DNA from 4 places in the Citrobacter telavivensis genome. Region 4 is predicted to be linked to each of the others. Evidence: predicted binding sites of a transcription regulator. Region 4 holds the regulator's gene; each other region holds the start of a gene.
What was found. Region 4 encodes PurR, which represses purine synthesis genes. Its sites were predicted from a motif close to CANGCAAACGTTTGCNTG; they were not measured.

Region 1 (3,519 bases), on a different contig from region 4:
GTTTTGATGAGAGTGCGCTGACGGGCGAATCGATCCCGGTAGAACGCGCCACCGGCGAAAAAGTACCGGCAGGAGCCACCAGCGTGGACCGTCTCGTCACGCTGGAAGTCGTCTGCGAACCGGGTGCCAGCGCGATTGACCGGATCCTGAAGTTAATCGAAGAGGCCGAGGAACGCCGCGCGCCAATTGAGCGTTTTATCGACCGCTTCAGCCGGATTTATACGCCAGCGATTATGGCCATTGCCCTGCTGGTGACGCTCGTCCCACCGCTGTTGTTCGCCGGCGCCTGGCAGGAGTGGATTTATAAAGGGTTAACGCTGCTGCTGATCGGCTGTCCGTGTGCGCTGGTGATTTCCACGCCAGCAGCTATCACTTCCGGCCTGGCGGCGGCGGCCCGTCGCGGGGCATTGATTAAAGGCGGCGCGGCGCTGGAACAGTTAGGCCGTATCACGCAGGTCGCCTTTGATAAAACCGGGACGCTGACCGTGGGGAAACCGCGCGTGACGGCGATTCACCCGGCGACCGGTGTCAGCGAGTCTGAACTACTGACGCTGGCGGCGGCCGTCGAACAGGGCGCAACGCACCCGCTGGCACAGGCCATTGTTCGCGAAGCGCAAACCACAGGGTTAACAATCCCGGTCGCCGAAGGGCAACGGGCGCTGGTGGGATCAGGGATTGAAGCGCAGGTGAATGGCGAAAGCGTTCTGATTTGCGCCGCCGGGAAACGTCCTGCCGACGCCTTTGCCGGAGAGATTAACCAGCTCGAAAGCGCCGGACAGACCGTCGTTCTGGTTCTGCGCAACGAACGTGTAATCGGGGTAATCGCCTTGCAGGATACGCTGCGCGACGATGCCCGCACCGCCATCAGCGAACTTAACGCGCTGGGTGTGAAGGGTGTGATCCTGACCGGCGATAACCCGCGCGCGGCGGCAGCCATTGCCGGCGAACTGGGTCTGGCATTTAACGCAGGATTGCTGCCGGAAGATAAAGTGAAAGCGGTCACCGCGCTGAATCAGCAGTCACCGCTGGCGATGGTGGGTGATGGCATTAACGATGCGCCGGCAATGAAGGCCGCCGCCATTGGTATCGCGATGGGTAGCGGCACCGACGTGGCGCTGGAAACCGCGGACGCCGCACTGACGCATAACCGCCTCACGGGGCTGGTGCAGATGATCCAACTGGCGCGCGCGACCCACGCCAATATTCGTCAGAACATCACCATTGCGCTGGGGCTGAAAGGGATATTTCTCGTCACCACGCTGCTCGGGATGACCGGCCTGTGGCTGGCGGTGCTGGCGGATACCGGGGCAACGGTGCTGGTCACCGCCAACGCCCTGAGATTGTTACGTAAAGGATAACGTGTTTTTGCCGGATGGCGGCGTTGCCTTATCCGGCCTACGAACCGTGTGCGGTGCATTATCCTTTGTAGGCCAGATAAGCGTTAGCGCCATCCGGCTTACGGGCCGTGCGCGGTGCATTATCCTTTGTAAGCCGGATGAGCGTTAGCGCCATCCGGCGTCGCTTACTGGCCTTTACGCACCAGATAGCGATACGGCAGAGAGTCGGTCTCTTTTGCCACCAGCTCGTGTTCCATAAAGGTACAAAAGCCGGGAATGTCACGGGTGGTCGCCGGATCGTCCGCCACAATCAGCAGTGTTTCGCCGGTCTGCATGTTGCGTACGGTTTTACGCACCATCATTACCGGCTCCGGACAGCGGAGTCCCTGGGCATCAAGGGTATGGTCGGCAGAGGAAAACAGATCGCTCATCATGGTCTCATTCACTAAAAAAACGGCTGTAGTTTACGCTCAGTTCCGAAGTAAGCCAATCAGGTTAACGATTGCGTGAAAAATAGCCATTGCATTACCGCCGCAAAGCAGTATCATGCGGCGGCTTAAAAAAACGAAGACGCGTTATTGGCGCAGCCAGTTTATTTGAAGGCCAGCGCACAGCGCCCGACGCGTACACGGAGTACGTGCGGCGCGCGAGCACTGCCCGAAAGCAAAATGGCAGTAAAATAGCGTGTAGCACGAATTGGGTTCCCTCACCCCAATAACCATCAAAAAGGTACAATATGAACGCATTTACACAATCACAACGCATGAAAGCGTTGTTCTGGCTATCGCTATTCCATTTGCTGGTGATCACCTCCAGCAACTATCTGGTCCAGCTTCCGGTCTCCATTTTTGGTTTCCACACCACCTGGGGCGCGTTTAGCTTTCCCTTTATTTTCCTCGCAACCGACCTGACCGTGCGGATTTTTGGCGCGCCGCTGGCCCGTCGAATTATCTTTGCGGTGATGATGCCGGCGCTGCTGATCTCCTATGTGATTTCGTCGCTGTTCTATATGGGTTCATGGCAGGGATTTGGGGCGCTGATGCACTTCAATCTGTTTGTCGCCCGTATCGCGGTCGCCAGTTTTATGGCCTACGCGCTGGGACAGATTCTCGATGTGCACGTCTTTAACCGCCTGCGTCAAAACCGCCGTTGGTGGCTGGCACCGACGGCCTCGACGCTGTTTGGCAACGTCAGCGACACCCTCGCCTTCTTCTTTATTGCGTTCTGGCGCAGCCCGGATGCCTTTATGGCCGAGCACTGGATGGAAATCGCCATCGTCGATTACTGTTTTAAAGTGCTGATCAGCATCCTTTTCTTCCTGCCGATGTATGGCGTATTACTGAATATGTTGCTGAAAAAACTGGCAGATAAATCTGAAATCCCGGCGATGCAGGCAAGTTGAGCTAAAGGTTCCTTTTCCGGGTTGTGATAAGATGAACGGATGAGCCGTTATGGCCGTTTATCGAAAGGAAGAAGTCAATGCGTAATCTGGTTAAATATGTCGGTATTGGCCTGCTGGTTATGGGGCTGGCGGCCTGTGATAATAGTGATACGAAAGCGCCGGCAGAGGGCACGGCGGCAGAAAGCAACGCAACCGGTCAACCGGTTTCTCTGCTGGATGGCAAACTGAGTTTCTCCCTGCCGGCGGATATGACTGACCAGAGCGGCAAGCTGGGTACGCAGGCCAATAATATGCACGTTTACTCTGACGCGACCGGCCAGAAAGCGGTCATTGTCATCGTTGGTGATAACACTAACGAAGAGCTGTCTGTGCTGGCAAAACGTCTGGAAGATCAGCAGCGCAGCCGCGACCCGCAACTGCAGGTGGTGACCAACAAATCCATCGAGCTGAAAGGCCACACGCTGCAACAGTTAGACAGCATTATCTCGGCGAAAGGCCAGACCGCTTACTCATCCGTCGTACTGGGTAAAGTGGATAACCAACTGCTGACCCTGCAAATTACGCTGCCGGCTGACGACCAGCAGAAAGCGCAAACGGCCGCGGAAAACATCATCAATACGCTGGTTATTCAGTAACCGTCAGGATGATGAAACGGCCTCTGGCGATTCCTGCGGAGGCCGTTTTTTTAACCGCCAGGTTAACAGTAGCGCAATCGCCACCAGACCCGCCGCCGCCAGGTAAATCACCGGCACGCCAGCCCAGCTCATCACCAGCCCGGCC
Region 2 (3,519 bases), on a different contig from region 4:
GTGTGAATACCCATCGCATCGAAGTTCTCGATGGAGCAGACGATGATGCAGTTGTCGTTTTTATCACGCACCACTTCCATCTCGTACTCTTTCCAGCCAATCAGCGATTCATCAATCAGCAGCTCGTTGGTTGGGGAGAGATCCAGACCGCGGGTACAAATCTCTTCAAACTCTTCGCGGTTGTAAGCGATGCCGCCGCCGGTGCCGCCCATCGTAAAGGACGGACGGATGATACACGGATAACCGACGTCGGCCGCTACCGCCAACGCTTCTTCCAGCGTATGGGCAATACCGGAGCGTGCTGTGTCGAGACCGATTTTTTTCATCGCGATGTCGAAACGGCGACGGTCTTCTGCTTTATCAATCGCGTCAGCCGTAGCACCAATCATGGTCACACCGAACTCGGCAAGCACCCCCTGACGCTCCAGTTCCAGCGCGCAGTTCAGCGCCGTCTGACCGCCCATGGTCGGCAGCACCGCGTCCGGGCGCTCTTTTTCAATGATTTTGCGGACCACTTCCCAGTGAATCGGCTCGATGTAGGTCGCATCGGCCATTTCCGGGTCGGTCATGATGGTTGCCGGGTTGGAGTTCACGAGGATGACGCGGTAACCCTCTTCACGCAGCGCTTTACACGCCTGCGCACCGGAGTAGTCAAACTCACACGCCTGACCGATAACAATCGGACCCGCGCCCAGAATCAGGATACTTTTTATGTCTGTACGTTTTGGCATGGCTCTCTTAACTCCTGATTATTTCGCGGACTGACGGTAAAGCTCAATTAACTCGATAAAGTGGTCGAACAACGGCGCGGCATCGTGAGGTCCCGGGCTCGCTTCCGGGTGGCCCTGGAAGCTGAATGCCGGTTTGTCGGTGCGATGAATCCCCTGCAAGGTGCCATCGAACAGCGACTTGTGGGTGACGCGTAGATTTGCCGGCATGGACGCTTCATCCACCGCAAAGCCGTGGTTCTGGGCCGTAATCATCACCGTATTGTTGTCGATATCTTTGACCGGATGGTTACCGCCGTGGTGACCGAATTTCATCTTCACGGTTTTCGCCCCGCTTGCCAGTGCCAGCAACTGATGGCCTAAGCAGATGCCAAATACCGGAATATCGGTCTCGAGGAATTTCTGAATCGCGTCGATAGCGTAATCGCACGGCGCCGGGTCACCAGGACCGTTCGACAGGAAGATCCCGTCCGGATTCATCTTCAGCACTTCTTCCGCCGACGTTTTTGCCGGAACGACCGTCAGGCGACAGCCTCTGTCTACCAGCATGCGCAGGATGTTGCGCTTGGCGCCAAAATCGTAGGCAACAACGTGGAAGGGCAGCTCGCTTTCTGTCTTCGCTTCCGGCAGGTCATCGGCCAGCGTCCAGCTCCCCTGCGTCCAGCTGTATGATTCCGTGGTGGTCACTTCTTTCGCCAAATCCATTCCGTTCAGGCCCGGGAACGCTTTTGCTTTTTCCAGCGCCAGCGCGGCATCCAGGTTATCGCCCGCGATGATGCAACCGTTTTGCGCCCCTTTCTCACGCAGCAGACGCGTCAGCTTACGGGTATCGATATCGGCAATCGCCACGATGTTATGGCGTTTCAGGTAAGAAGAAAGGTCTTCGGTATTGCGGAAGTTGCTGGCAATCAGCGGCAGGTCACGAATGACGAGGCCTTGCGCATGGACCTGGGAGGATTCTTCATCGGCGGCATTGGTGCCGACATTACCAATATGGGGATAAGTAAGAGTAACGATTTGGCGGGAATAGGAAGGATCAGTGAGGATTTCTTGATAACCGGTCATTGAAGTATTGAAAACGACTTCCCCAACCGCCGAACCTGTTGCCCCTATGGCCCGACCGTGAAACTGGGTTCCGTCTTCCAGAACCAATAGCGCTGACTTAATCAAAACACCCTCCAGAGAATATTCACTCACTTTATTTGCATATTAATGCACTTTCATAGCATAGATCAATGCAAATTTGCTTACCCGTGGATTTCTGGCAAACGGCGGCATTCTGGAGATAAGGCAGGCAAAAGTCAACTTAAAGGCGGTATTTTTTATATTCTTTTACGACTCAGGATGAATTCATCGAATTTAACAGGCAAAAAGATCACCTAACCCTGGCAGGAAAACGCTTGCGTGAACAATTATGCGTGAAAAACAGTCTTACGCTTTGAAAAAGTGGACCATATGGTCAAAATTTACAATCAGATAACGTAAAACAGCGAGAAAAGATGAGTTTTCTTGCCATTAATTAAGATAACAGCCGTAAACGTGCAAAATAAAAGGGCAATAAAAATATTGCCCTATGTAATCAATGCATTGAGATTACAATAACCACATCACGAAAGGTAATAATTGACTATAAATTGTTGAGATCAAGCACATCTCGCATATCAAAAAGACCGTTTTGCTTTGTACTCACCCAAAGTGCCGATCTGACGGCACCGTTGGCAAAAGTCATACGACTGGACGCTTTGTGGGTGATTTCGATGCGCTCACCGATATCTGCAAACATGGCGGTATGTTCGCCCACAATGTCTCCGGCGCGCACGGTGGCAAAACCAATCGTTCCCGGTACACGTTCGCCGGTATAGCCTTCGCGACTGTAGACGGCGCATGCTTTCAGATCTTTATCCAGCGCATGGGCAATCGCCTCGCCCATCGCCAGCGCGGTGCCTGACGGCGCATCAACCTTATGGCGGTGGTGCGCTTCAATGATTTCGATGTCGGTGTAGTCACCCATCACCTTCGCCGCCTTTTCCAGCAGCTTGAGCATCACGTTGACGCCAACGCTAAAGTTCGCCGCGAAGACAATACCCATCTCCTGGGCGGCATCGCGAATCGCCTGTTTTCCCGCATCGTCAAAACCGGTGGTGCCAATGACCATCCCTTTACCATGCTGACGACAAAATGCCAGATGATTCAGCGTACCTTCCGGACGGGTAAAATCGATAAACACATCGAAATCCCCTTTTACCGCCTCAAGGCTACTTTGCACGGTAACGCCGGTCTTCCCGACGCCCGCCAGTTCTCCGGCATCGCTGCCCAGCAGTGACGATCCCTCGCGCTCAAGCGCCGCACCAAGTGCAACGCCTTCCATCTGTAGCGCTGCCTGAATTAACTGGCGGCCCATACGGCCACCCGCGCCCGCTATTGCGACACGGACCTGTGCATCATGCATAGTTATTCTCTTACGTTAAAATGATGTAAATCGTTTTCAGATTACCCAGCACATCGTCATGCCGCTAGCCAAAAACGTCGATAATTAGAATTTAATGATAAACACAGAGAGATATCAGTAAAAAGCATGACGGTCAGCGAAAACCACATGATTCTCTGACCACCAGCGCCGGCGGCAGAATAATGCGTTTCGCCGGCTCATCGTTTCCCTGAATACGACTGTAAAGTAACTCTCCCGCCTTACGACCGATCTCTTTTGCCGCCACCGATACGGTCGTGAGCGCAGGCTGAACCAACGCCGCTTCGGTAATATCATCGAACCCGACTAATGCAAAGTCACGCC
Region 3 (3,519 bases), 570 kb from region 4:
AAAGGTAATCTTCCGCCAGCGCCATGATGGTGTTATCCGGCGTGATCGCCAGTCCCCCCAGGGTGTAAAACTCGCTGTGCGCCGCCCGCTTGTTGCCGTCGATCAGCGTTTCCCAGTCATCCCACTCCTCGCTTAGCGCCGACTGACGTTGATAAATGGCGTACTCACATCCGGGTTCATAGAGATGGCGATAGCGATAACCGTTTTTCACATACGGTGCAGAAGTATCACGGGGAGGAATGCGATCGATAATTTCTTTCAGCACACGTTCCTGCAACGCCTGCTGCGTAGACATGACCTGATGTCCGTAGCAGTTTTCCTGTTTCAGGTAATCCAGCACATCCGGCTGCGAACGGGTGTCGTCCCGCAGCCAGTAGTAATTATCAATGCGTGTGTCGCCATGGAGAGTCATGGCGTGGGGAATGCGATTGGCTTTCGGCAGCATGTTATTGTTCTTTCGTCTTTATACACCCTCTAAGGGTGGCAAAACTGACGAATGATGCAAGCGAAACATGCCGCCGACGGTATTCGGTTAACCGGGTAGCGCCTGTTTTTGCTGTTTCAGATCCTGCTCGATGCCGTCACGGACATCCTGTGGGATCTTCAACGCATCGCCCAGCGCGTTCAGGTAGCTACGTTCCATAAAGTGGTCGATGTCAATGGCTGCACAACTGAGGAAATAGATCTCCAGCGCCTCTTCCTCGTTGCGGATCCCCTGCGACAGACGCTGTGGATCCAGCGGTTGTTCAATCGCCTGTTCGATGAATGCGCGCCCCTGTTCTTCAACGCCCGCTTCACGTAGCTGCTGTTCGATTGCCGCCCGTTCTTTGGCGTCGATGTGACCGTCGCTTTTCGCCGCGAAAACCAGCGCCAGAATCAGGCGTTCGGTACGGACATCCAGCGGTGTGCTTTGCGCGCCAAACTGCGGTTCATCCTGATGAGCCGCGCGAACTTTATCCTTGTACTTGTTCCACAACACGCTACCCGCCACCGCGCCGCCACCGACCAACAGCGCACTAGTGCCGTATTTGCTGAGCAGTTTGCGGGAAGATTTGTTGGCGAGCAGTAACCCTGCCAGGCCACCCAGCGCACCGGGTACCAGCAGCTTACTTAATCCCTGTTCCCCTGAAGAGGACGAAGACGATCCGTTTTGCCCGAGAAGAGAGTGTAATTGATTAAGCCAGTTAGCCATTTTATCCCTCAAGTACTGACAATGAATTCTCAAAGCGTACCCGAGGGGATGTCAGGAAATGTCTGCCAGCGCTAAAGATGCGCAAATGTTCGCGCTATTGCTGGCGGTATTGCGCCGTGCCGGCCTTGCAGTCGACCTTCACCTGATAATGAATATCCGCGCTTTTTCCACGCACGGTCAGTGGCACCGTCCATTTCCCGTCCTGCCCTGTAATCTCTTTCGGATTAGCCCAGACAACCGGATCGGCCTGCCCCACCCGTTTTTGATCGTCTGCCCAGCGCACCACGCGATTTTGCTGATAATCACGTTTCACACTTGCGGCAATGCCTGCCGCATCGAGACCCTCACACGGGGGGAATTTCACGGTTTTACTGTCAGTGTCCGCAGCAGACACCGACAGACTGGCGCCTAACAACAGCAGGCTGATTAACGCACCTTTTCTTTTCATACTTTTCCTTTACCCAATAGCACATTGATTCAGGAAAAAGCATGGTACAAAACGTCAGGAGCGCAAGTCAGATTCAGGCCGCCTGAGTATCGTCTCCGGCAGAGGCGTCATTCTCAACCGCCTGCGGAGAAGGCAACTTACCGGTTTTGAGGATGGTGCTCAGCACCTCTTTTTGTTCTGCCAGCCACAACGACAGCGCTTCACGCTGTTCGTCTTCCAGTGCTAACGGCGACTGTTCAAGCCAGGTGTCGAGCAGATCCGCCGTATCCAGCATCTTGTCATACGCATCGGCTTCCTTTTTGCTGGTAAATGACATTTTTTCCTCACCTTCCCGAATGACTACGTATTTAACTTCAACCGCCATGTTGCAGCCTCTCAATATTACTGTAATTATGTACAGTATATTCTATTTTACCGCTGAAATCAACCTGGCAATAAAGACAGACGCAAACGTTTTCGTATATACTGCGGCCAAATTTGTTGGGGGATATATTCATGACGTTATTAGGCACAGCGCTGCGTCCGGCAGCAACTCGAGTGATGTTATTGGGTTCAGGCGAACTGGGTAAAGAAGTGGCCATCGAGTGCCAACGCCTCGGTGTGGAAGTCATCGCGGTGGACCGGTATGCCGACGCACCGGCAATGCACGTCGCGCATCGTTCACACGTCATCAATATGCTGGATGGCGACGCGCTTCGCCGCATCGTTGAACTGGAAAAACCGCACTATATCGTACCGGAGATCGAAGCCATCGCCACGGACATGCTGGTGACGCTGGAACAGGAAGGGTTGAACGTCGTGCCCTGTGCACGCGCGACAAAGCTGACGATGAACCGTGAAGGTATCCGCCGTCTGGCGGCGGAAGAACTGGCGCTGCCCACCTCGACCTTCCGTTTCGCCGACAGCGAAGCCACCTTCCGCACCGCCGTGGCTGAAATCGGTTATCCCTGCATTGTCAAACCGGTGATGAGTTCTTCCGGCAAGGGGCAAAGCTTCATTCGTACTGAAGCGCAGCTGACGCAGGCGTGGGACTACGCGCAACAGGGAGGTCGCGCGGGCGCAGGTAGGGTGATCGTCGAAGGCGTCGTGAAGTTTGATTTTGAAATTACCCTGCTCACCGTAAGCGCCGTCGACGGCGTCCACTTTTGCGCCCCGATAGGTCATCGTCAGGAGGACGGCGATTATCGTGAATCCTGGCAGCCGCAGCAGATGAGCGCGCTGGCGCTGGAACGCGCTCAGGAAATTGCCCGTAAGGTGGTGTTATCTCTGGGAGGTCATGGTCTGTTTGGCGTGGAGCTGTTTGTCTGCGGTGATGACGTTATTTTCAGCGAAGTCTCCCCTCGCCCGCACGATACCGGCATGGTGACGCTGATTTCTCAGGATCTGTCGGAGTTTGCCCTGCATGTACGCGCCTTCCTTGGCCTGCCCGTGGGTGCCATTCGTCAGTATGGTCCGGCCGCCTCTGCGGTAATTTTACCGCGACTGACCAGTCAGGACGTGACGTTTGGCAATGTTCAGAACGCCGTCGGTGCCGGTTTGCAGGTTCGTTTCTTTGGTAAGCCGGAAATTGATGGAACGCGTCGCCTGGGTGTGGCGCTGGCAACGGCTGACAACGTTGATGAGGCGATTGAACGTGCGAAGAACGCGGCGGCACAGGTGAAAGTGGCTGGTTAAGGAACAGATCTGTAGGCCGGATAAGGCATTAGCGCCGCCATCCGGCAAAGCCCGATACTGGCGCTAACGCGTCTTATCGGGCTCACGGTTTACACGTTGGTAGCTTACAGCTTCGCGCCTTCAACCGCTTCACGCGCCAGTTTGGTGATGCGATCGTAATCACCGGCTTCCAGCGCGTCGTTCGGCACCAGCCAGGAACCGCCGA
Region 4 (3,519 bases):
CCAGCATAATCACCATCAGCAGCAGCAAAAAGCCCTTCAGCGTACCGTTAACCGAGCGATCGGCCAGTTTACCGCCGAGGTAGTTACCAATGGAGAAGCCCACGCCAATCAGAACCAGCATCCCGGTCACGAAGGTCGGGGTCGCATGGGTGATGCTTTGCAGGACAGGCGAAATATAGGTATACAGCGTAAACATAGCGCCCGCCCCCAACACGGTAGTCAGCAGCGCGGAGAGCACCTGAGGACGCATTAACACCGCCAGCTCTTTTTTCACTTCCGGACGCGCCCCGGCACCGCCTTTCGGCAACGAGAAAAAGAGACTCAGCATCGAGATAACGCCCAGACCGGCTGTCGCCATAAACGACATTCGCCAGCCGATGGTTTCCCCCAGCCAGGTCGCCGCCGGAACGCCGCCGATATTGGCGATAGTCAGCCCCATAAACATCGTGGCAACGGCGCTGGCCTGTTTGTGCTTCGGCACCACGCTGGCTGCTACAACGGAACCCAGGCCGAAGAACGCGCCATGGTTGAGGCTGGTTAAAATGCGTGACAGCATCAGCGTGGTGTAATCCGGCGAAATCGCCGAGAGCACGTTACCAAGCGTAAAGATAGCCATCAGAAAAATCAGCGCATTACGGCGTCCACGATGTGACAGAAGCAGCGTCATCAGCGGGGCCCCAACCATCACGCCGACGGCATAGGCGCTAATCAACATGCCTGCGGCGGGGATGGACACATCAACGCCACGCGCAATGACGGGCAGCAGCCCCATTGGCGAGAATTCGGTCGTACCGATGCCGAATGCGCCGATGGCCAGCGCCAGTAACGGATAATTAATTTTCATGCAGTGATGACTCCGGCTCTTCGCGATGAGGCGCGAGGCTTAACTAAGAGTCAAAAGCATGACATCAATCACAAAAAAAGAGAAGTTAACAAAAATACAAAAGACTTTTGCAGATTCGATAACAATATGGCGGGAGGTTCGAGGGAGCAGGCACTCCCCCGAGGGAAATCAATGCAGTGCCGCTGTCAGACCGCCAGCAACGATTAAAGCCAGAACAATAAACGTGGTCACTAATGAAAATTTCAGATCGGTGCTCATCAACTTTTCTCCTTTTTATTCCCACACAAAAAGTGATATAGCGCATTTTTGCACACTTGAGTGCAAAAATCTCCCACGATTTAGAGTGATATGTGCTTTTAATACTTCCCCTTTTCGTTAAGATCAGCCAAAATTCGACGCTTACTTGATTAGCGTACCGGCCATTGACCCCTTCCTGACGCTCTGTGGCGTTTTCCCGGCATGCCGCAACCCTGACGTTGCGCACAGGATGATTAAAGGCAAACGTTTACTTAGCATATTTTAATGTTCAGGTTGGGTCTGGAGTGAGATTTAATGGCAACAATTAAAGATGTAGCGAAACGCGCAAACGTTTCCACTACAACCGTATCACACGTAATTAACAAAACGCGTTTCGTCGCTGAAGAAACACGCAATGCAGTGTGGGCGGCAATCAAAGAATTGCACTATTCCCCCAGCGCTGTTGCCCGTAGTCTGAAGGTCAACCATACCAAGTCTATCGGCTTGCTGGCGACCAGCAGCGAAGCCCCCTACTTTGCCGAAATTATCGAAGCCGTTGAAAAGAACTGCTTCCAGAAAGGCTATACCCTGATCCTCGGTAACGTCTGGAACAATCTGGAAAAACAGCGTGCCTATTTGTCCATGATGGCGCAAAAACGCGTTGATGGCCTGCTGGTGATGTGTTCCGAATATCCCGAACCCCTGCTCTCGATGCTGGAAGAGTACCGTCATATCCCGATGGTGGTCATGGACTGGGGCGAAGCCAAAGCCGACTTCACCGATACGGTGATTGATAACGCCTTTGAGGGCGGTTATATGGCTGGCCGTTACCTTGTCGAACGCGGACATCGCGAAATTGGCGTGATCCCGGGACTGATGGAGCGCAACACCGGCGCGGGCCGTCTGGCCGGTTTTATGAAGGCGATGGATGAAGCGCTGATTAAAGTGCCGGAAAACTGGATTGTGCAGGGCGACTTCGAACCGGAATCCGGCTACCGTGCAATGCAGCAAATTCTGTCGCAGGCGCATCGCCCGACGGCGGTCTTCTGTGGCGGCGATATCATGGCAATGGGTGCCCTTTGCGCTGCGGATGAGATGGGCCTGCGCGTACCGCAGGACGTGTCGCTGATAGGCTATGACAATGTGCGCAACGCCCGCTTCTTTACGCCCGCATTGACCACCATCCACCAGCCAAAAGATTCGCTGGGTGAAACGGCCTTTAACATGCTGCTGGACCGTATCGTCAATAAGCGCGAAGAGTCACAGTCCATTGAAGTCCACCCACGCCTGGTGGAGCGCCGCTCCGTTGCGGATGGCCCTTTCCGCGACTACCGCCGTTAAACCTCTTTTGCGGGAGTCTCGTCAGGCTCCCGCAGCCACTCTTTGTTCAGCGTTTCGCTGTCTCCCAGATAGTCCAGCAGCCAGATCAGCGCAGGTGACATATCGTTCTGCTGCCAGGTCAGGCAACAGGCTGCGTCCGGGAAAGGGTTCTCCAGATCCAACGCCACCCACTGCCCCTTATTGAGATACGGCTTGGCAAAATGTGTCGGCACCATGCCGACACAAAGTCCGGCGCTGATACAGGTCGCGGAAGAGTCCCAGTCCGGAACCACCACCCGCTTCTGGTTGTCCAGCAGCCAGGTCACGCGTTTCGGCAGCGTGCGGGAGGTATCTTCCAGTACCAGTGACGGCCAGTTGCGCAACGTGTCATCGCTTAAAGGCCCGCTCATGGCGGCCAGCGGATGTGTGCTGGCAACGACACAACACCAGCTCAGTTTGCCCATATCGCGGAAGGTGTATCGACCTCCTACCGGGATCGCCTGGGTTGCGCCGATAGCGAGTTCAACCCTGCCATCTGACAGCGCGTCCCAGACGCCATTGAACACCTCCTGAAAGACCAGCAGTTCCACGTCATCAAAGTGGCGATAGAAATCGACTATCAGCTGTCTTGTGCGTTCAGGGCGCACGATATTGTCCACCGCGATGGGAAGTTGCCCACGCCAGCCGTTGGCTATCTGCTGACACTGCTGGCGCGTGATCTGCATTTTTTTGATGACAGAGCGGCCCTCTTTCAAAAACCAGGCTCCCGCCGGGGTCAGTACTACATCGCGATGACGACGTTCAAAGAGCGGGACCGCCAGCCACTCTTCCAGTTGCCGGACCGTATAGCTGACCGCTGAGGGCACCCGGTGCAACTCCTGAGCGGCGGAGCTGAAACTCCCGTTGCGCGCCACGGCATCAACGACTTCCAGTGCATATTCTGACCACATAATCTGCCTACAAAATTTTTGAATGCAATAAACAAATATTACCGTTTCACAAGCCGAAATTCACTCCCTACACTCTGCGCCAGTGTTATTCATTAAAATTAGAGAACAACTATGCAACCAGGAAAAGGGTTTTTAGTCTGGCTGGCAGGGCTCAGCGTGTTGGGTTTT

Region 1: the regulator PurR is predicted to act here: its motif matches at 1,829-1,846, upstream of tusA (sulfurtransferase TusA).
Region 2: the regulator PurR is predicted to act here: its motif matches at 2,118-2,135, upstream of carA (glutamine-hydrolyzing carbamoyl-phosphate synthase small subunit).
Region 3: the regulator PurR is predicted to act here: its motif matches at 2,084-2,101, upstream of purT (formate-dependent phosphoribosylglycinamide formyltransferase).

The regions. Positions count from the first base shown of each region.
Region 1 is NZ_JBGUBF010000003.1:350,050-353,568, reverse strand. Features, by position in the region: gene zntA (Zn(II)/Cd(II)/Pb(II) translocating P-type ATPase ZntA) at 1-1,358, shown strand, start outside; gene tusA (sulfurtransferase TusA) at 1,523-1,768, opposite strand; gene ACERJC_RS16340 (7-cyano-7-deazaguanine/7-aminomethyl-7-deazaguanine transporter) at 2,074-2,739, shown strand; gene ACERJC_RS16335 (DcrB family lipoprotein) at 2,817-3,374, shown strand; gene ACERJC_RS16330 (MFS transporter) at 3,378-3,519, opposite strand, start outside.
Region 2 is NZ_JBGUBF010000004.1:134,528-138,046, reverse strand. Features, by position in the region: gene carB (carbamoyl-phosphate synthase large subunit) at 1-731, opposite strand, end outside; gene carA (glutamine-hydrolyzing carbamoyl-phosphate synthase small subunit) at 750-1,898, opposite strand; gene dapB (4-hydroxy-tetrahydrodipicolinate reductase) at 2,356-3,177, opposite strand; gene ACERJC_RS17830 (LacI family DNA-binding transcriptional regulator) at 3,311-3,519, opposite strand, start outside.
Region 3 is NZ_JBGUBF010000001.1:1,817,280-1,820,798, forward strand. Features, by position in the region: gene ptrB (oligopeptidase B) at 1-445, opposite strand, end outside; gene ACERJC_RS08645 (tellurite resistance TerB family protein) at 533-1,192, opposite strand; gene yebF (protein YebF) at 1,287-1,640, opposite strand; gene yebG (DNA damage-inducible protein YebG) at 1,714-2,004, opposite strand; gene purT (formate-dependent phosphoribosylglycinamide formyltransferase) at 2,136-3,314, shown strand; gene kdgA (bifunctional 4-hydroxy-2-oxoglutarate aldolase/2-dehydro-3-deoxy-phosphogluconate aldolase) at 3,419-3,519, opposite strand, start outside.
Region 4 is NZ_JBGUBF010000001.1:1,244,122-1,247,640, reverse strand. Features, by position in the region: gene ACERJC_RS05995 (MFS transporter) at 1-844, opposite strand, end outside; gene cydH (cytochrome bd-I oxidase subunit CydH) at 1,013-1,102, opposite strand; gene purR (HTH-type transcriptional repressor PurR) at 1,397-2,422, shown strand; gene punR (DNA-binding transcriptional activator PunR) at 2,419-3,351, opposite strand; gene punC (purine nucleoside transporter PunC) at 3,463-3,519, shown strand, end outside.